4 regions of the Arthrobacter phoenicis genome follow, and region 3 is predicted to be linked to each of the others. Evidence: riboswitches for the same ligand, from Rfam matches in the RefSeq annotation. Region 3 holds a riboswitch; each other region holds the start of a gene.
What was found. Region 3 has a riboswitch for S-adenosylmethionine ahead of ABC337_RS14035 (aminotransferase class V-fold PLP-dependent enzyme). Riboswitches for the same ligand answer to the same signal wherever they lie in the genome.
Positions count from the first base shown of each region.

Region 1: another riboswitch for S-adenosylmethionine. It lies ahead of ABC337_RS06015 (methionine ABC transporter ATP-binding protein); the one in region 3 lies ahead of ABC337_RS14035 (aminotransferase class V-fold PLP-dependent enzyme).
Region 2: another riboswitch for S-adenosylmethionine. It lies ahead of ABC337_RS09130 (DUF1737 domain-containing protein); the one in region 3 lies ahead of ABC337_RS14035 (aminotransferase class V-fold PLP-dependent enzyme).
Region 4: another riboswitch for S-adenosylmethionine. It lies ahead of ABC337_RS02385 (bifunctional o-acetylhomoserine/o-acetylserine sulfhydrylase); the one in region 3 lies ahead of ABC337_RS14035 (aminotransferase class V-fold PLP-dependent enzyme).

Region 1 is NZ_JBDFMK010000001.1:1,309,246-1,313,888, reverse strand. Features, by position in the region: gene ABC337_RS06025 (ABC transporter ATP-binding protein) at 92-925, opposite strand; gene ABC337_RS06020 (CoA-binding protein) at 1,265-1,690, shown strand; SAM riboswitch class I at 1,766-1,855, shown strand; gene ABC337_RS06015 (methionine ABC transporter ATP-binding protein) at 1,995-2,807, shown strand; gene ABC337_RS06010 (methionine ABC transporter permease) at 2,800-3,465, shown strand; gene ABC337_RS06005 (NtaA/DmoA family FMN-dependent monooxygenase) at 3,502-4,643, shown strand, end outside.
Region 2 is NZ_JBDFMK010000001.1:1,958,643-1,963,285, reverse strand. Features, by position in the region: gene ABC337_RS09140 (ATP-grasp domain-containing protein) at 1-767, opposite strand, end outside; gene ABC337_RS09135 (PIG-L deacetylase family protein) at 764-1,669, opposite strand; SAM riboswitch class IV at 2,136-2,248, shown strand; gene ABC337_RS09130 (DUF1737 domain-containing protein) at 2,364-2,579, shown strand; gene ABC337_RS09125 (rhodanese-like domain-containing protein) at 2,576-2,983, shown strand; gene ABC337_RS09120 (O-succinylhomoserine sulfhydrylase) at 2,980-4,191, shown strand; gene ABC337_RS09115 (glutamate--cysteine ligase 2) at 4,217-4,643, opposite strand, start outside.
Region 3 is NZ_JBDFMK010000001.1:2,989,288-2,993,930, reverse strand. Features, by position in the region: gene aroA (3-phosphoshikimate 1-carboxyvinyltransferase) at 1-547, shown strand, start outside; gene rsgA (ribosome small subunit-dependent GTPase A) at 531-1,646, shown strand; gene hisN (histidinol-phosphatase) at 1,737-2,549, shown strand; SAM riboswitch class IV at 2,648-2,761, shown strand; gene ABC337_RS14035 (aminotransferase class V-fold PLP-dependent enzyme) at 2,796-4,211, shown strand; gene ABC337_RS14030 (class I SAM-dependent methyltransferase) at 4,267-4,643, shown strand, end outside.
Region 4 is NZ_JBDFMK010000001.1:513,862-518,504, reverse strand. Features, by position in the region: gene hutI (imidazolonepropionase) at 1-717, shown strand, start outside; gene ABC337_RS02400 (histidine phosphatase family protein) at 724-1,380, opposite strand; gene ABC337_RS02395 (CPBP family intramembrane glutamic endopeptidase) at 1,461-2,231, shown strand; gene ABC337_RS02390 (VOC family protein) at 2,368-3,006, opposite strand; SAM riboswitch class IV at 3,199-3,315, shown strand; gene ABC337_RS02385 (bifunctional o-acetylhomoserine/o-acetylserine sulfhydrylase) at 3,401-4,643, shown strand, end outside.

The DNA.
Region 1 (4,643 bases), 1.7 Mb from region 3:
TCGGCCGGTCCGGTGCCGGGGTACCGGCGGCGCTGCCTGCTGGAAGCGGACGGACCGTTCAGGCCGTGACCGGGGCGGCGGGGCGGGGCCGTTAGTGGCCGTCGACGCCGAGGCTGGCCAGGAGCGAGGTGCGCATTCGGGCCAGGTCGGCCGAGGCGCGGTCCCGGGGCCGTCCGCCGGGAACGGTGAGGGTGCGCACGATCGTGGCGCCGGCCGGGGACGATTCGGTGTCCTCCCGGCCGAGGACGATGATGCGGTCCGCCAGCTGCAGGGCCTCGTCGACGTCGTGCGTCACCAGCAGCACCGTGGTGGGTTCGGCGCGGTGGACCTCCAGGAGCAGGTCCTGCATCTTGATCCGGGTCAGTGCGTCGAGGGCGCCGAAGGGCTCGTCGAGGAGCAGCACGCCGGGGTTCCGGGCCAGGGCCCGGGCCAGCGACGCGCGCTGGGCCATGCCGCCGGAGACCTCCCGGGGGCGGTGCTTGGCGAAGTCCTGCAGGCCCACGAGTTCCAGCAGGCGGGCCACCTTGGCCTTGCCGTCGCGGGCGCTGACGCCGGCGGGCAGGCCGATGGCGATGTTCGCCTGGAGCGTGTGCCAGGGCAGCAGCCGCGGCTCCTGGAACGCGAAGGCGCAGCGGTCGTCGACGCCGCGGACCGGCTCGCCGTCGATGGCGACGCTGCCGGAGGTGGCGGCGTCGAGCCCGGCGGCGGCCCGGAGCAGGGTGGACTTGCCGCAGCCGGAGGCGCCCAGGATGGCCAGCACCTCGCCGGGGACGACGTCGAAGCTGACATCCCGGAGGACGGTGTGCGCGGCGGGGCCGGTCCCGAAGGCGCGGCCCAGGCCGCGGAAGGACACCGGAAGGGCGGGGGTGCCGGAGCCAGCCCGGGCGTCGGCCCGGGGCTGGGGCGGGTGCAGGACAGCAGTCATAGGGTTACTCCATCGGTCCTGGCAGTAGCACCCTACGGAAGCAGCCTTTGGCCCGGGTAGTCAGTCCGGACCTTTCCCTCGGCGTGCGTCCTCGTTATCGGCGGGCTCCGGGGTGGAGGTCCGTCGACCAGGGTTGCTGCGGCGTCATCGATCCAGGTCTCTCGGCCGCTCGGGATGGTCACTGTCTACTAAAACCGAACGGCGGATTTTTGCCAAATGGGCGCGTAATATTCGGAAACCTGCGGACGTGCGGCACCTGGTTCGATCAGAAATTCGGCACAGCGCCCGGGGCGGATTTCCCTACTGCGGTGGTGCTGCCGGCGGACGTAGGCTGGCCGCATGAGCCACATGAACGATCCCGCCGTCGTCGAACGCCTCCTGCGCACCAAGGGCCGGTGGGCCATCGTGGGCCTGAGCACCAACCAATGGCGTGCTGCCTACGACACGTCGCTGTTCATCCGCGACCGCCTTGGCATGGACATCATCCCGGTCAACCTGCCCGGCGACGACGTCCACGGGGAGGCCGGCTACCGCTCGCTGGGGGAAATCCCGGCGGAGAAACGGCCCATCGACGTCGTGGATTGCTTCGTGAACTCCGGCCGCGTCGGCGACGTGGTGGACCAGGCGATTGCCGCCGGCGCCGGCGCCGTCTGGCTGCAGCTGGGCGTCATCGACGAGGCCGCGGCCGAACGCGCCAAGGCCGCCGGGCTGGACGTCGTCATGAACGCCTGCCCGGCCAGGGAAGCGCCGCTCCTGGGCCTCTAACCGGAACTGATGGGAGCTTTACGGCGTGTGACGCGCCGCTTTCACCTCGGCCGGGCGTGTGCCAGATTCGTGGGGTAACCATCCCGAGCGGCTGAGAGACCTGGCTCCGTGACGCCGCAGCAACCCCCTCGATGAGGACGGTGCTACCGCCAGGACCGATGGAGAACCACTGTTCCACGGACCCGAGAGGCCGCGCTTTGTGCTGCCCCGGCGCCGGGGGATGAGGCTTTCCTCGGGCGAGCCCCGGAGGAATCATGAACACCACAACGACGGCAGCGCCGGCCCGGATCGCGGGCGGTCCGCTGTGATCGAGATCCAGAACGTCAGCACCTCGTTCCCATCGAAGGACGGCCGGTTCACCGCCGTCGACGACGTCACCCTCACCGTGGAGCGCGGCCGGATCCAGGGCATCATCGGGTTCTCCGGCGCCGGCAAATCCACGCTGCTGCGTAACATCAACCTGCTCGAACGCCCCACCTCGGGCCGGGTCCTGGTCGACGGCGTGGACCTGACCGCCCTGAGCGAGCCGGACCTGCGCAGCAGCCGGCACGGAATCGGCATGATCTTCCAGCACTTCAACCTGCTCAATAACCTCACCGCGCAGGAGAACGTGGAGCTCTCACTGAAGTTCGCCGGGGTGGGGCGGACCGAACGCCGGCGCCGGGCGGCGGATGCGCTGGCCATCGTGGACCTCGCGGACAAGGCCGCCAGCTATCCCGCGAAGCTCTCCGGCGGCCAGAAGCAGCGGGTGGCCATCGCCCGGGCGCTGGCCACGGAGCCGAAGGTCCTGCTCTGCGACGAACCGACGTCGGCCGTGGATCCCCGGACCACTGCCTCCGTGCTGCAGTACCTCGCGGACGTCAACGCCAAATTTGGCATCACGATCGTGGTGGTCACGCACGAAATGAACGTCATCAAGGCCATCGCGGACAACGTCGCGGTCATGGAGGACGGCCGGATCGTCGAGCAATTCGACCTGGCCGAGCTCGAACGCCCCGGCTTCCACCCCGCCACCTCGATCGGGCGGTACCTGGTCTCCGACGCCATCGAGCTGAACCGGCCCCACCGGGCAGCCGCACCGGCCGGCCCCGCCCCGAAAGGCCTGATCCATGCTTGAGCGCATCTTCTCGGTCCTGCCCGAAATCGGCGCCGCCATGGGCCAGACCCTGGCCATGCTGCTGGTCGCGATCCCGCTGGCCGTCCTGATCGGCACGCCGCTGGGCGTCTGGCTCTACACGATCGGCCCCGGCGGACTGCGGCACCGGCCCCGGCTCCACCGGGTCCTGGACGGCCTGGTCAACCTGGTCCGATCCTTCCCGTTCCTGATCCTGCTGATCGCCATCATCCCGGTGACCCGCTTCATCGTGGGCACCACCATCGGCACGGCCGCGGTGATCGTCCCGCTGACCATCAACGCCATCCCGTACTTCGCCCGCTTCGTGGAGCAGAACCTCAGCCAGCTCGGCAGCGGGGTGGTGGAGGCCGCCCGTTCGATGGGAGCCAGCCGGTCACAGATCGTCCGGGACGTGCTGCTGGTGGAGGCCCGGCCGGGACTGGTCAGCTCCATCACCATCATGACCGTCAGCTTCATCTCCTACTCGGCGATGGCGGGCTTGGTGGGTGGCGGCGGGATCGGCGACTTCGCCATCCGCTACGGCTACTACCGCTACGAAACCCCGCTGATGATCACCGCGATCATCCTGATGATCCTGCTGGTCACCCTCGTCCAGTTCGGCGGCTCCCGCCTGGCCCGCCGCCTCGACAAGCGCCTCTGACCGCGGCCCCGGCACCCCACTTCGGAAAGCAGAACCATGACTTCACCAGCCAGCCCCCGCTTCGACGGACCCCGCCCCCGCCTGCTCCTCAGCGCGTTCGTCATGAACACCACCAGCCACATCATGGGCGGCCAATGGCGCCGCCCCGAGGCCCAGCAGCACCGCTTCAACGAACTGCAGCTCTGGACCGACCTGGCCCGGCAGCTGGAGGACGCGAAATTCGACGCGATCTTCTTCGCCGACGTCGTGGGCCTCTACGGCGACTACGACGGCGGCTGGGCCTCCCACCTGAGGAAGGGCCTGCAGGTTCCCTCCAACGACCCGCTGATCCTGCTCTCGGCCCTGGCCGCCGCCACCCGGGAGATCGGCCTGGCCGCCACCTCCTCCGTGATCCAGAGCCACCCCTTCCAGTTCGCCCGGCAGATGTCCACCCTGGACCACATCAGCAACGGCCGGGTGGGCTGGAACATCGTCACCAGCGTGCTGGAAAACTCGCACCGGAACTTCAACGCCACCGAGCTGACCAAACATGACGAGCGCTACGACTGGGCGGACGAATACGTCGAGGCGGCCTACAAGCTGTGGGAGGGCTCCTGGGCGGACGACGCCCTGGTCCGGGACAAGGAGGGCGGCCTCCACGCGGACCCCGAAAAGGTCAGCAAGATCTACCACAGCGGGCCCCGCTACTCCATCGACGGGCCGCACCTCGTGGCGCCGTCGCCGCAGCGCACCCCGGTGCTCTTCCAGGCCGGCAGCTCCGGCCGCGGCCAGCAGTTCTGCGCCGCCAACGCGGAGGCGACCTTCACCCTGGCGCCCAGCACCGCGATCGCGGCCGCCTACACGGCCGCCGTTCGCGGGCAGGCGGTGGCTGCCGGCCGTCGTGCCGAGGACGTGAAGTTCCTCCAGGGCATGCACTTCGTGGTGGGCGGCACCGAGGCCGAGGCGGCCCGGAAGGCGGCCGAGCTGGAGGACAGCCTGGACATCGAGGCCCTGCTGGCCCACGTCGGCGGCGGATTCGGCGTCGACCTGGGCGGCTTGCCGCTGGACACCCCCTTGGGTGACATCCAGACCGAGGGCAGCCAGGGACACCTGGAGGCCATCCGGGCCTCCACCCGCGGTGGCAACCCGACGCTCCGCGACATCGCGCTGTACCGCAGCCGGGCCAACCGGGTGGTGGG
Region 2 (4,643 bases), 1.0 Mb from region 3:
TCGAGGTCCACCGGCCCGGTGAGGGACAGGGCACGGACGGCGTTCATTGCCAGGTTGCCGACGTCGTTCGCCTCCCCGGCCTCCACCCGGCGGGTGCTGAGGGCGTTGCCGACCTCGCCCTGCGCGAGCGCGGTTTTCTCCACGACGACGGCGAACGGCGGGGTGGTGTTGTGCGCCGGGGTTCCGAAGACCATGGGCCCGTACTCGGTGCCGGGAATGAATTCCTGGACGATCAGGCCGCCGGGAAGTCCGGCCCAGTCGACGTCGGAACCGCTCCGGACCACTGTCACGCCGCGGCCGCCGCGGGACACCCGGGGCTTGATGACGACGGGTCCGCCCAGGAACTCGATGGCCTCCTCCGCGCAGCTGAAGTCCCGGGGGACCCCGAAGGCGGGAACCGGGACGCCGGCGGAGTGCAGCTGCCAGGCGGTGTAGAGCTTGTCGTCGGCGAGCGCGACGGCGCCGGGCGGGCCGATGATGACGCGGACGTCCGGGCCAAAGCCGGCCCGGAAGGCGGCCAGGCGGGGCAGTTCCTCGCTGACCGTGGGGATCACGAGGTTGATGCCTTCGGAGGAGACCAGCCGGCGCAGTGCGGACACCAGCTCGGGATCCTTGGCCTCGGGCACCCGGACCACCGGGACCCCGGAGACCTCAGCCAGGTCGCGGATGTCCGTGCCGAGGACCGGGATGCCGCGTTCGGTCAGTTGCGCGGCAAGGGCCCGGCCGGCGGGGCCGCCGACGCCGGTGACCAGCACGCGGGGCTTCACAGCTTCTCCATTTCGGTGCTCAGCAGGCGGACGGGTTCATAGGCTTCGGCGACCCGGCGGCGGGCTTGGCCGCCGCGGAAGGAGGCGATGCCGCGGACCCGTTCGGGCGTCATGTAGGGCTTGGCGAGCTGGTCGCTGTGCATCTTCACCGCCTGGACCTTGGCGTCGACGTAGTCGTCAATGTCCACGAAGACGCTGGGGTTGAATTCCCGGGTGGCGGAGGGGCTCTCGTAGCAAAGAATGGAGTGATGCTGCCGGGCGGCCCGCAGGGTGGCCTGGTGCACCGCCTGGTGGTCCTGGTGCTGGTCGTGGTTGGAGTGGGTGAGGATGATGTCCGGGTTGAAGCGCACGATCGCGTGCTCGATGGCGCCCACCATTTCCTGGCTGTGGCGGTGCAGCTCGGTGTCCGTGAAGTTGTGGTGGATCATGCCGGTCAGGCCCATGAAGGTGGCGCCGCGCTGGGCGTCCAGCGAACGCTCCAGGGCGTTGCCGCCGCGCTTGCCGTCGCTCATCACCAGCCCCTGCACCTCGTGGCCGGAGTCGACGAACTTGGCGAGCGTTCCGCCGCAGGCCAGCTCCAGGTCATCCGGGTGGGCGCCGATGGCCAGCACCCGGCGGGGCTGACGGGCCGGGCTTCCGCCGGTGCGCAGGGCGGTCAGCGCGATGGCGAGGGCGGTGAGTCCGCCCAGGGTGGCGGTCAGGTCCGCGGTCTGCCAGAACTCGGAGGCGTCCAGGGCAAAGGCGGCGACGTTGGCCAGCAGGAGCACTACGCCGGTGGCGAGGGAAATCCGGCGCAGAAGTTCGGGACGGCGCAGGCGGCGGTGGAACCAGGATTTCCCCACTGCCGCTGCGACCAGCAGCGCAATCAGCAAGACGATTATCAAGACGTAAATCGAGACCATGAATCTTTCCAGTTCTTCTTCGAGGTGCCGGCCGCCACCAGTGCTGTGCCGGACAAAATGATGGATCTGCAACCCGCCCGGCAGAGGCTGCCGGGTTCTGGAGGGAAGGATTGCTTGTCAAAGAACCGGTCCGCGGTATCCCGGCGGAGACGTCAAAACCCATGCGCCAGCGGCGCTGCGCAAACGGCCGGAAGCGGCCGCGCAGCGGGTGCTGAAAAGGCGTATGCGGTATGTGGAGACCCAGCTGAGACCTTGGACTGCCACTTCAGTAAACGTGACGCCCCTATCGGAAAACCCGAGTAGGCAATACCCGAAAAGCATTCGGCCACCGCGGACGAGATCGACTTTTTGTACTCGATCAGGACGGGCGCGATACTCGGTTGGGCTGCGGAGGACAGCCTCCCGTGACCGAACATGACGGGGTCGACGCGCGGGTGCGGGCCCCGGGGTGCTAGGTTTTTTGCAGAGTAATGAGAACCGGTGCCAAGCCCTGACTGGCCGGTCGGCAACCCTCCTTTTGCGGCGGGGTGCCTCAGGTGACTACTCGGCAATCGACCATTCGAGCTGCAAGCGTGAACGTAAGGAGTTTGTCGTGTCCGACGCGACCCCGCCCCCAGTCCCCACTCCCGGAACCGGCACCCCGGCCACCCCTCCCGCACAGGCTGCCGCCCCCGCGGAGCGGCTAGCCTACCGGCTGCTGACCGGCCCTGACGACCGCAGCTTCTGCGAGCGGATCTCGGCCGCCCTTGCCGACGGGTATGTGCTGCACGGCAGCCCGGCCGCAACCTTCAATGGCACCTCGGTGATCGTGGCGCAGGCCCTGGTGCTGCCGGCCGCCGTCGCGGAGGCGGACGCCGCGGTGGCCCGCGCCGTCGACGTCCTGGAGTTCGACGGGCGGGCAGGAGCATGAGCTACGCCGGGGACCTGACTCCGCAGGCGGCCTGGGAACGGGTGCAGTCCGGCGCGGTGCTGGTGGACGTCCGCACCCGCGCCGAGTGGGCGCAGATCGGCGTCCCGGTGACCGGCGGTGCGGCCGCTGAGCCGGTCTTCATCGAGTGGACCCGGGCCGGCGGCGTGCCGAACGAGGCCTTCCTCGACGAGCTCCGGCAGCGCGTTCCGGCCGACGCCGAACTGCTCTTCCTCTGCCGGTCCGGGGCCCGCTCCGTCGCGGCGGCAGGGGCTGCGTCGGCGGCAGGATTCGCCGTCTACAACGTGCTGGACGGGTTCGAGGGCCAGCCGGATGAGTCCGGCGTCCGCCGCGTCAACGGCTGGAAGAACGTGGGCCTGCCGACCGACGGGACCCGCACCGCATGAGTTTCAATCCCGAGGCCGCGGACTGGAGCCCGGACACCCAGGCCGTCCGTGGCGGCCTGGACCGGACCGGCTTCCAAGAAACCACAGAGCCGATCTTCCTCAATTCCGGCTTCGTCTACGAATCCGCCGTCGCCGCGGAGCGGGCCTTTACCGGCGAGGACGAGCGGTTCGTTTACTCCCGCTACGGCAACCCTTCGGTGGCCACTTTCCAGGAGCGGCTCCGCCTGCTCGAGGGCACCGAGGCGTGTTTCGCGACGGCATCGGGCATGTCCGCGGTGTTCACCGCCCTCGGCGCGCTGCTCGGGGCCGGGGACCGGGTGGTCGCTGCCCGGTCCCTGTTCGGATCCTGCTTCGTGATCCTCAACGAGATCCTGCCGCGCTGGGGCGTGGAGACCGTCTTCGTCGACGGCCCGGACATGGACCAGTGGCGTGAAGCGCTGGCTGAACCCACGACGGCGGTCTTCTTCGAGTCGCCGTCGAACCCGATGCAGGAGATCGTGGACATCGCCGCCGTGAGCGGGCTGGCGCACGCCGCCGGCGCCACCGTGGTGGTGGACAACGTCTTCGCCACCCCGCTGCTGCAGCGTTGCACGGACTTCGGCGCGGACGTGGTGGTCTACTCCGGCACGAAGCACATCGACGGCCAGGGCCGGGTGCTGGGCGGCGCGATCCTGGGCAGCAAGGAGTTCATCGAGGGCCCGGTCCGGCAGCTGATGCGCCACACCGGACCGGCGCTGTCCGCCTTCAACGCCTGGGTGCTGACCAAGGGCCTGGAAACCATGTCGCTGCGGGTCAACCACGCCTCCGCCTCGGCGCTGCGGCTGGCCGAGTGGCTCGAGGAGCAGCAGGCAGTGACCTGGGTGAAGTACCCGCTCCTGGCCTCCCACCCGCAGCACGAGCTGGCCGCCAGGCAGATGAAGTCCGGCGGGACGGTGCTGACCTTCGAACTGGCTCCCCCGGCCGGCAGGTCCGCCAAGGACGCCGCCTTCGAGCTGCTTGACGGGCTGCGGATCGTCGACATCTCCAACAACCTGGGCGACTCGAAGTCGCTGATCACGCACCCGGCCACCACCACGCACCGGGCCATGGGCCCGGAGGGGCGGGCGGCTATCGGGTTGAGCGACGGCGTGGTGCGGCTCTCCGTGGGACTGGAGGACCCGGAGGACCTGATCCGGGACCTGGGCCAGGCCCTGGCGCGAATCCAGTAATCCTCAGAGGCGTGGAACGCGCGGCCTAGAACCGGCGGACGGGTGCCAGCGCCGGCAGCGGCCCGGTAGCGGTGCCGGCGTCGGGCGAGTCCCTGCCGACCGTGGTCCGCACCGCCTGGCCGACGACGGCGCCGAGGCCGGCGCGGCGCTGCAGCTCCGCCCCGGTGCCCTCCGCCAGGATTCTGGCCACCCCGGCGCGCGCCAGGCCGAGCTCGCCCTGGTCCGCCAGGACGGGGGCGAGGTAGTCCACCAGGGCGTTCACCACGTCGGCCGCGGGGCGGGGCCGGAAGGTGCCGAAGTCCAGCAGCTCGGAGGACAGCCCGCAGTTGCTCGCCTGCCAGGCCGCCATCCGAAGGAGCACTGTTGGCACCGGCGCCGGGTCCACGCCGTCGTACCACTCGCGCGAGGCGGTCTCCACCAGCGCCCGCACCAGCACCGCCAGCAGCGCCGCG
Region 3 (4,643 bases):
CTGGCCCGTGGGCACCACGCAGGTCGGCGACCTCTGGCGCGGCATCCTCGCCGCGATGGGCGCGACCGTCAGCCTCGAGGGCGGCACCCTGACCGTCACCGGCGGCCGGTCCATTAGCGGCGGCACCTTCGCCGACACCAGCGAACTCGCCCCCACGGTCGCCGCGCTCTGCGCCCTGGCGGACGGCCCCTCCACCCTGACCGGCATCGCGCACCTGCGCGGCCACGAAACGGACCGGCTCGCCGCACTCGTCACCGAGATCAACCGGCTGGGCGGCGACGCGGAGGAAACCGCCGACGGCCTCGTCATCCGGCCCGCGCCGCTCCACGGCGGGGTGGTCCGCAGCTACGCCGACCATCGGATGGCCACCGCCGGCGCCATCCTGGGCCTCGCCGTCCCCGGCGTCGAGGTCGAGGACATCGCCACCACGGCCAAGACCATGCCGGACTTCCCGCAGCTCTGGGCCGCCATGCTCATCCCGGCCGACGGCACCGGTACAGACGAGACCCGTGCAGACAAGGACGCCGCCGGTGGCCCGCAGCACTGACTCCTGGGACGAATCCGACGTCAGGATCCGCCCCAACAAGAAGGGCTCCCGGCCGCGCACCAAGGACCGGCCCAGCCACGACGACGCCGTGACCGGCCGGATCATCACGGTGGACCGCGGCCGCTACACCGCCGTCGTCGCCGAGGGCACCGATACCGAGCGCACCGTGATCGCCGCGCGTGCCCGCGAACTGCGCCGCAACCCGGTGGTGGCCGGTGACTTCGTCTCCCTGGTCGGCAATGTCAGCGGCGAACCGGACACTCTCGCCCGGCTGGTGAAGATCCAGGACCGGCGCACCCTGCTGCGCCGCAGCGCCGACGACACCGATCCGATCGAGCGGGCCGTGGTGGCCAACGCCGACCAGCTGGTGGTCGTCGTGGCCGCCGCCAACCCGGAGCCGCGCACCGGCTTCATCGACCGCGCGCTGGTGGCCGCCTACGACGCCGGGATTGAGCCGCTGCTGCTGATCACCAAGGCCGACATCAAGGACCCGGCAGAGCTGCTGGCGAACTACCGCCACCTCGACCTGCCCGTCATCATCTCCAAGACCGCCGACGCCTCCGCCTCCGGCATCGACGCCCGCTCCGACGACGGCCTCTCCGCCCGGCTGGACGGCCCCGCCGTCGCCGAACTGCACGGCCACCTCGACGGCAGGGTCACCGTCATGCTCGGCCACTCCGGCGTCGGCAAGTCCACCATGGTCAACGCCCTCACGGGGGCGGAGCGCGCCACCGGCGGCGTCAACGCCGTCACGGGCCGCGGCCGCCACACCTCCTCCTCCGCCCTGGCGCTAAAGGTCACGGACGCCCCGGCCGGCAGCTGGATCATCGACACCCCCGGCATCAGGTCCTTCGGGCTGGCCCACGTGGACCCGGACCGCATCCTGCGGTCCTTCCCCGACCTGGCCCCCGGCACCGAGGACTGCGAACGCGGCTGCAAGCACGACGCCACCGCCGTCAACTGCGGCGTGGACGCGTGGGTGCAGGCGGGCCACGCGGGACCCTCCGGCCCGGCCCGGCTGGCCTCGCTGCGCCGGCTGCTGGGCACTGACCCGCGGCAGGAAGCCCAGGAAACCAAGGAACTGGGCACCGTCTCCTGACCGTACGTCACTCCTTCGCCCCGCGGTTGATCAGGCCGTCCGGGACGTGGCCTCCCCGGCCGGGGCGCGTTTAGACGGTAGTTTGGAAGCATGAGCCAACCCGCGTCGAGCTACAACGATGACCTGCGCCTTGCCCACGTCCTGGCGGACTCGGTCGATTCCCAGACCATGAGCCGCTTCAAGGCCCTTGACCTCAAAATCGAGACGAAGCCGGACCTGACGCCGGTCACCGACGCCGACAAGGCCGCCGAGGAAGCCATCCGCGGCCAGCTCTCCCGCTCCCGCCCCCGCGACGCCGTCCTGGGCGAGGAGTTCGGCAGCTCGGGCCACGGCTCCCGCCGCTGGATCATCGACCCGATCGACGGCACCAAGAACTTCGTGCGCGGCGTCCCGGTCTGGGCCACCCTCATCGCTTTGGTGGACGAGGGCGAACCGGTGGTCGGCGTCGTCAGCGCCCCCGCCCTCGGCAAGCGCTGGTGGGCCGCCAAGGGCGCCGGCGCCTACACGGGCCGCTCGCTGGCCGCCGCCACCCGGCTGCGGGTCTCCAACGTCTCGGACCTCTCGGATGCCTCCCTCTCCTACTCCAGCCTCGGCGGCTGGAAGCAGCGCGGCAACCTGGACGAATTCCTGGGCCTGACCGAGGAGGTCTGGCGCACCCGCGCCTACGGCGACTTCTGGTCCTACTGCCTGGTGGCCGAGGGCGCCGTCGACATCGCCTGCGAGCCGGAGCTGAACCTCTACGACATGGCCGCACTGGTCCCGATCGTCACCGAGGCCGGCGGCCGGTTCACCTCCCTCGAGGGCGAGGACGGCCCGTTCGGCGGCAACGCCCTGGCCACGAACTCGATCCTGCACTCCGAGGTCCTCAAGCGGCTCAACCCGAACCTGGACGACCTGCTCTAGAGCTGCGCCTTTTCTGGGGGCCCGTTCCGCGTAACACAGCGCTTCACATTGCCGCGCCCCTTTCCGGGGCGCGGCACTTCTGTCCTAGGCTCGAAACAGGTCACGAGTGCCAGCGCTAAACCCCGGTTTGCTGGCCGGCAACCCTCCTTTCGCGGCGGGGTGCCCCGGGTGACGACCTGGCCGGTCCGGAGCGGACCCGGCAAGCGCGGATCCCCTGCACGCGGGGTCCTTTTCGAGCGAGGTCCCATGTCGACTGCCATTTTTTCATCCCCAGCATCCATCCCCACGGCTGCATCCGCTGCCCGCACCCCGCTGGCCGCCGTGACCGGCGCCGAGATCCAAGCGCCGCTGATCCAGGGCGGCCACGTCCGCTACGCCAATCTGGACTACGGCGCCTCGGCCCCCGCCCTGTCCGTGGTCTCTGCCTACCTCAACGAGATCCTGCCCTACTACGCCAGCGTCCACCGCGGTGCCGGCTACGCCTCCCAGCTGAGCACCTCGGTGTACGAGAACGCGCGGACCATCGTGCGGGACTTCGTCGGCGGCCGGCCCGACGACGCGGTCATCTTCACCCGGAACACCACCGATTCTCTGAACCTCCTGGCCGGGTGCCTGCCCACCGCCGGCGGCCGGCACCTGGGCGAGGTCCTGTACCTGGACATCGAGCACCACGCGAACCTGCTGCCGTGGCAGGGCGTTCCGCACCGCAGCGTCGTCGCCGCGCCCACCCTGGCCGGGACGCTGGCGCGGCTCCGGGCGGAGCTGGCCGCGGGCGGCATCAGCCTGCTCGCGGTCACGGGCGCGTCGAATGTCACCGGCGAGATCCTGCCCGTCCGGGAGCTGGCGGCGCTGGCGCACGAGCACGGGGCCCGGATCGTCGTCGACGCCGCGCAGCTGGCCCCGCACCGCCGGATCGACGTCGCGGCCGACGGCATCGACTATGTTGCCTTCTCGGGGCACAAGCTCTACGCACCGTTCGGCGCGGGCGTCCTGGTGGGGCGGCCGGACTGGCTCGATGCCGGAACGCCGCACCTGGCCGGCGGCGGCGCCGTCCGCGACGCCCGGCTGGACGCCGTCAGCTGGACCACCGGACCGGCCCGGCACGAGGGCGGCTCCCCCAACGTCCTCGGCGCGGCCGCCCTGGCCCGCGCCACCCAGGCGGTCGCCGCCCTGGACGAGGCATCCTGGCACGGCCACGAGGATGCCATCCGGTCCTTCCTTGCCGACGGCCTGCGGGAGATCGACGGCGTGAGCGTGCACCACATCTTCGAGGAGACCGACCGCGGGGAGGGCTGCGGCACCATCGGCGTCGTAAACTTCTCGGTCGCGGGGTACGACGCCGGACTCGTCGCCGCGTACCTGTCCGCCGAGCACGGGATCGGCGTGCGGGACGGCCGGTTCTGCGCGCATCCGCTGCTCAGGCGGTTGGGCCTGCCCGCCGGGTCGCTGCGGGCCAGCTTCGGCCTGGGCTCCCGGCTCGAGGACGCCGAGCGGCTGCTGGCCGCGCTGCGGACGCTGCGGCGCGACGGCCTGGGCTGGGACTACGTGGTGGATGCCGGGCGCTGGGTACCGGCGAACGACACCCGCAGCTACCCGCACTGGGCGCCCAACACCCCCGGCACCGCCGGGGCTGCCCCCTGCACCCTCGACGGCCCCGAATAGCCGGTTTGCGGTAGATTCGACGGGTATCTTCCCGAGCTGCCGAAGGAGAGTTCACGTGGCAGGCGGCGGCCCCAAACTGCATCAGACCCGGCGGAAGGAGCTCGGAGCGAGCTTCCAGGACGGCGGGGAACACTATGACCGGGTGCGGCCCGGCTATCCCGCCGACTCCGCCGACTGGCTCATCCCCGCCGGAGCCCGGGACGCGGCCGACGTCGGGGCGGGCACCGGAAAGTTTACCGCCCTCCTCGTGGCCCGCGGCCTGGCCACGGCCGCCGTCGACCCGTCGGCGGACATGCTGGACCAGTTGCGCGCAGTCCTCCCGGGCGTCCCGGCCACGGTGGGGACCGCCGAACACACCGGGCTCCCGGCGTCGGCGTTCGACCTGGTGACGGTGGCGCAGGCCTGGCACTGGTGCGAGCCGCTGCAGGCCAG
Region 4 (4,643 bases), 2.5 Mb from region 3:
GCCGAGGAGTACACGGACCTGGTCTGCGGGCCGATGCTCGCCGCCGTCCGGCCCTACGTGCGCTGGGCCGACGTCTTCTGCGAACGCGGCGCCTTCACCGAGGAGCAGTCCCGCCGCGTGCTGGCGGCCTGCCGGGAGGCGGGCCTGGGCCTGCGGGTGCACGGCAACCAGCTTGGCGAGGGCCCGGGCGTGCGGCTGGCGGTGGAGTTCGGGGCCGCCAGCGTGGACCACGTGAACTACCTGTCCCGGGAGGACGTGCGCGACCTCGCGGACAGCTGGTCCGGCTGGGAAGCCGCGGCCGGCGCGGGGGAGCGCGGCACGGTGGCCACCTGCCTGCCCGCCTGCGACCTCTCCACCCGGCAGCCGCTGGCTCCCGGCCGCGAACTGCTCGACGCCGGCGTGCAGCTGGCCCTGGCCTCCAACGCCAACCCCGGCACCTCCTACACCAGCTCCATGGCCTTCTGCGTCACCACCGCGGTGCTGCAGATGCGGCTCAGCGTGCACGAAGCGGTGCGCGCCGCGACCTACGGAGGGGCGCTGGCGCTGGGCCGGGAGTCGGGCAACGACGTCGACGGCGAACGCGCGGTGGGGTCGATCGCCGTCGGCCACCGGGCGGACCTGCACCTGCTCAACGCCCCCTCGGCCACCCACCTGGCCTACCGGCCGGGCATGCCGCTGACCCACGCCGTCTGGCGCGCCGGGGTCCGCGCCCGCTAGCGCGTCCTAGAACACCATGGGCGGGGCGTGCAGCACCGTCTCGTCCACGCGCCGCTCCACCCACTGGCTGAACGGCTTGTCGAGTTCATATTTGCCGTCCCCGGTGCGGTGCAGGGTGCGCAGCTCGGCGTTGTCCGGGTTGTTTAGCGACTCGAAGTACTCCACGGACCAGTGGAACCAGCGCATGCAGAACAGCCGCATGGTCAGCCCGTGCGTGACGAACAGGGCGTTGGGCGCGTAGTCCGGCTTGGACCAGTGCCGGTACAGGGTCTCCATGAACGAGGAGATCCGGTCGTAGACATCGGACCCGGACTCGCCCTCGCGGAACCGGTAGAAGAAGTGCCCGTAGGCGTTCCGGAGCTCCTTCTGGTCCTCGATGTCCCCGGCGATCTGGAAGTTCGCCCAGTCCTGCTCCCGCAGCCGGGGCTCCTCGATCACCCGCTCGGTCAGGGTGCCCAGGCCCAGCGCCTCGAGCGTCTGGTAGGCCCGCAGGTACGGGGAAACGTAGACGCAGACCTGCTGCCCGTCCAGCTGGCGGCGGAGTTCGGCGCCGGCGGCCCGGGCCTGCTCGACGCCCAGTTCGGTCAGCGGGATGCGGTAATCGGGCACCCGGTTGTAGATGGAGGTATCGGCATTGGCGGCGGACTGGCCGTGCCGGATCATCAGGATTTTCCCGGGCGCGCTCACAGCCCCAGCATAGGCGCGTCCGGCCAACTCCCGGCAACGGCAGGCAAGATAGGACCATGCTGGTTACCTCCCCCCGCCGCGTGCGGTTCGAAGTATGGATTGTGCTGGGACTCTCGCTGGGGCAGTCGGCGGTGTACTCGGTGGTGCAGCTGCTGGACAAGCTCTCGCAGGCGCCGCTGGCCGAGGGGACCTCCACGCTGAACCGCTCCCAGAGCAGCCGCGAGTACTTCGACCTGACCTACCAGCTGCTGGACATCATCTTCGCGCTCGTCCCCGTGCTGCTGGTGCTCTACTTCCTCACCGGTCCCCGCGAGCCGGGGACCCCCGGCGGCGGCTCGGCATTCCGGAAGCTCGGGTTCGATTTCGCCCGCCCCGGAAAGGACCTGCTGCAGGGTGTGGGCCTGTTCCTGCTGATCGGCATCCCGTCGCTGGGCCTCTACGCCGCCGGCCGGGCCCTGGGCATCACGACGGCGATCATCCCGAGCGCGCTGGGCACCTACTGGTGGACCGTGCCCGTTCTGATCCTCTCCGCCATCCGGCATGGGATCGTCGAGGAGGTGATCGTGGTGGGGTACCTGCTGGACCGGTTCGGCAAACTCGGCTGGCGGCTGCCGGCGGCGATCGCCGCGAGCTCCATCCTGCGCGGCAGCTACCACCTGTACCAGGGGTTCGGGCCGTTCATCGGCAACGCCATCATGGGCGTCATCTTCGCCCTGGTCTACACCCGGACCCGGCGGGTGATGCCGCTGGTGATCGCGCATGCGCTGCTGGACATCGTCGCGTTCGTGGGCTTCAGCCTGTTCGGCAAGGCGGTCGGCCTGGGCTGAGGTGTCCTGGGGTCTCCTGCGGTGCCGTCACCTGCCTTGACGAGTCGGGGATCGGCTTAAAGAGTTTCGGCCCCCGGCGGCGGGTGGCGTCATTGACACCCGCGGCCGGCGGCCGAAGTTGTGGCGGGCCGGAGCCCTAGATGGTGACGGCGCCGGAGGCGGTCTCGAAGGTGACCGAGAGGATGCCCGGCGTGCCGTGCGGGGCCTGCCAGTTCACGGCCACGTCCTCCAGCGGCTTCTCCACCGGTTCGCCCAGCCATTCGGTGACCCGCTGCGCGGAGCCGGCGATGGTCAGCTCGGACATCTTCACCGAGCTCTCGTAGGCGTTGGACGGGTGCAGTGCCGGGTCGCCCTCCCACTTGAGCATGTACGGCACCTGCGGATCCGCGATGAGGCCCAGGATGCCGATCTGCTTCCAGACCAGTTCGCGGCCATCGGGGAACTTGCGGTTGCCGTTGACCGCGGCGCGGCCCAGGCGTTCCTCGAAGGGTGCCAGGTCGTCGACCTCGACGCACCAGCCCATCCAGCCGCCGCCGGCGGCGGAGCGGGCGCGGACCGCCTGGCCGAACGGTGCCTTATCCGACGCCGGGTGGTCCAGGACCTCCACGACCTCCAGGTACTTGTGCCCGGCGAGCGGGATGATCATGTTGCGGGTGCCGAAACGGGGGTGCACGCCGCCCTTGACGGCCTCGACCCCGAGGGCCGTGGCGATACGGTCGGTGGTGGCCGCGAGGCCATCCTTTTCACAGGCGTAAGAGACGTGATCCATGCGCATGCCCTCATCTTGGCACTTTGTGATGGACCTCTCAGCTTAGGCTGTCCTAACCTCGCCGGGACCGTCCGGCGGACCCCCTTGCCGCCCGGCGCGGCCGCGGAAATCCGCCGGACAAGCCGTCCCGGGGATCGGTTTCTTCATCTTTGTCACAAAGCTATCCGGGCCGGTTTCCGGCTTCCTACACTGGGAGCAGGTCATGAGTGCCAGCGACAAGCCCCGGCTCGCTGGCCGGCAACCCTCCTTGCGCGGTGGGGTGCCCCGGGTGAAGACCTGGCCCTCCGGCGCCCGCCGGCGGGGCAAGCGCGGCGCCAGGGCCGTGCCGATTGTCCGGGACCTGCCAGCAGTGCTGGACCCGGGAGCCGGTGCCGTCCTGAGCCCAGTCACAGGAGACGCCATGTCCAACGCCTGGTCCTTTGAAACCCGCCAGATCCACGCCGGCCAGCAGCCGGACGCCGCCACCGGCGCCCGCTCGCTGCCGATCTACCAGACGACGTCGTTCGTCTTCCCGAGCGCCGAGAGCGCCGCGAACCGGTTCGCCCTGGCCGAGCTCGCCCCCATCTACACCCGGATCGGCAACCCCACCCAGGACGCCGTCGAACAGCGCATCGCCAGCCTGGAGGGCGGCCTCGGCGCGCTGCTGCTCAGCTCCGGGCAGGCGGCGGAAACCTTCGCCATCCTCAACATCGCCGAGGCCGGGGACCACGTGGTGGCCAGCCCCAGCCTCTACGGCGGCACCTACAACCTGCTGGCCCACACGCTGAAGAAGTTCGGCATCTCCGTGACCTTCGTGGCGGACCCGGACAACCTGGACCAGTGGCGCGAGGCGGTGCAGCCGAACACCAAGCTGTTCTTCGGCGAGGTGGTCTCCAACCCGCGCCAGGACGTCCTGGACCTCGAGGGCATCTCGGATGTGGCCCACCAGGCAGGGGTGCCGCTGATCGTGGACAACACCCTCGCCACCCCGTACCTGATCCGGCCGCTGGAATGGGGCGCGGACATCGTGGTGCACTCGGCCACCAAGTACCTGGGCGGCCACGGCTCGGCGATCGCCGGCGTGATCGTGGACTCCGGGAAGTTCGACTTCGGCGCGGACCCGGAGCGGTACCCCGGCTTCAACACCCCGGACCCGAGCTACAACGGGCTGGTCTACGCCCGGGACCTGGGCGCGGACGGCGCACTGGGGGCCAACCTCTCCTACATCCTCAAGGCACGGGTGCAGCTGCTGCGCGACCTCGGCTCCGCCGTCGCGCCCTTCAACGCCTTCCTGATCGCCCAGGGCATCGAGACGCTGAGCCTGCGGGTGGAGCGGCACGTCGCCAACGCCACCCGGGTGGCCGAATGGCTTGAGGGCCGGGACGACGTCGAATCGGTCGCCTACGCGGGACTGCCCTCGAGCCCCTGGTACGAGCGCGGCAGGAAGTACGGTCCGCGCGGCACGGGCGCCGTCGTCTCCTTCGTCATCGCCGGGGGAGTGGAGGCCGGCAAGCGCTTCGTCGACGCCCTGGAGCTGCACTCGCACGTGGCGAACATCGGCGACGTGCGCTCACTGGTGATCCACCCGGCGTCGACCACGCACAGCCAGCTCACCCCGGAGCAGCAGGCGGTGGCGGGCGTCCACCCGGGCCTGGTCCGGCTCT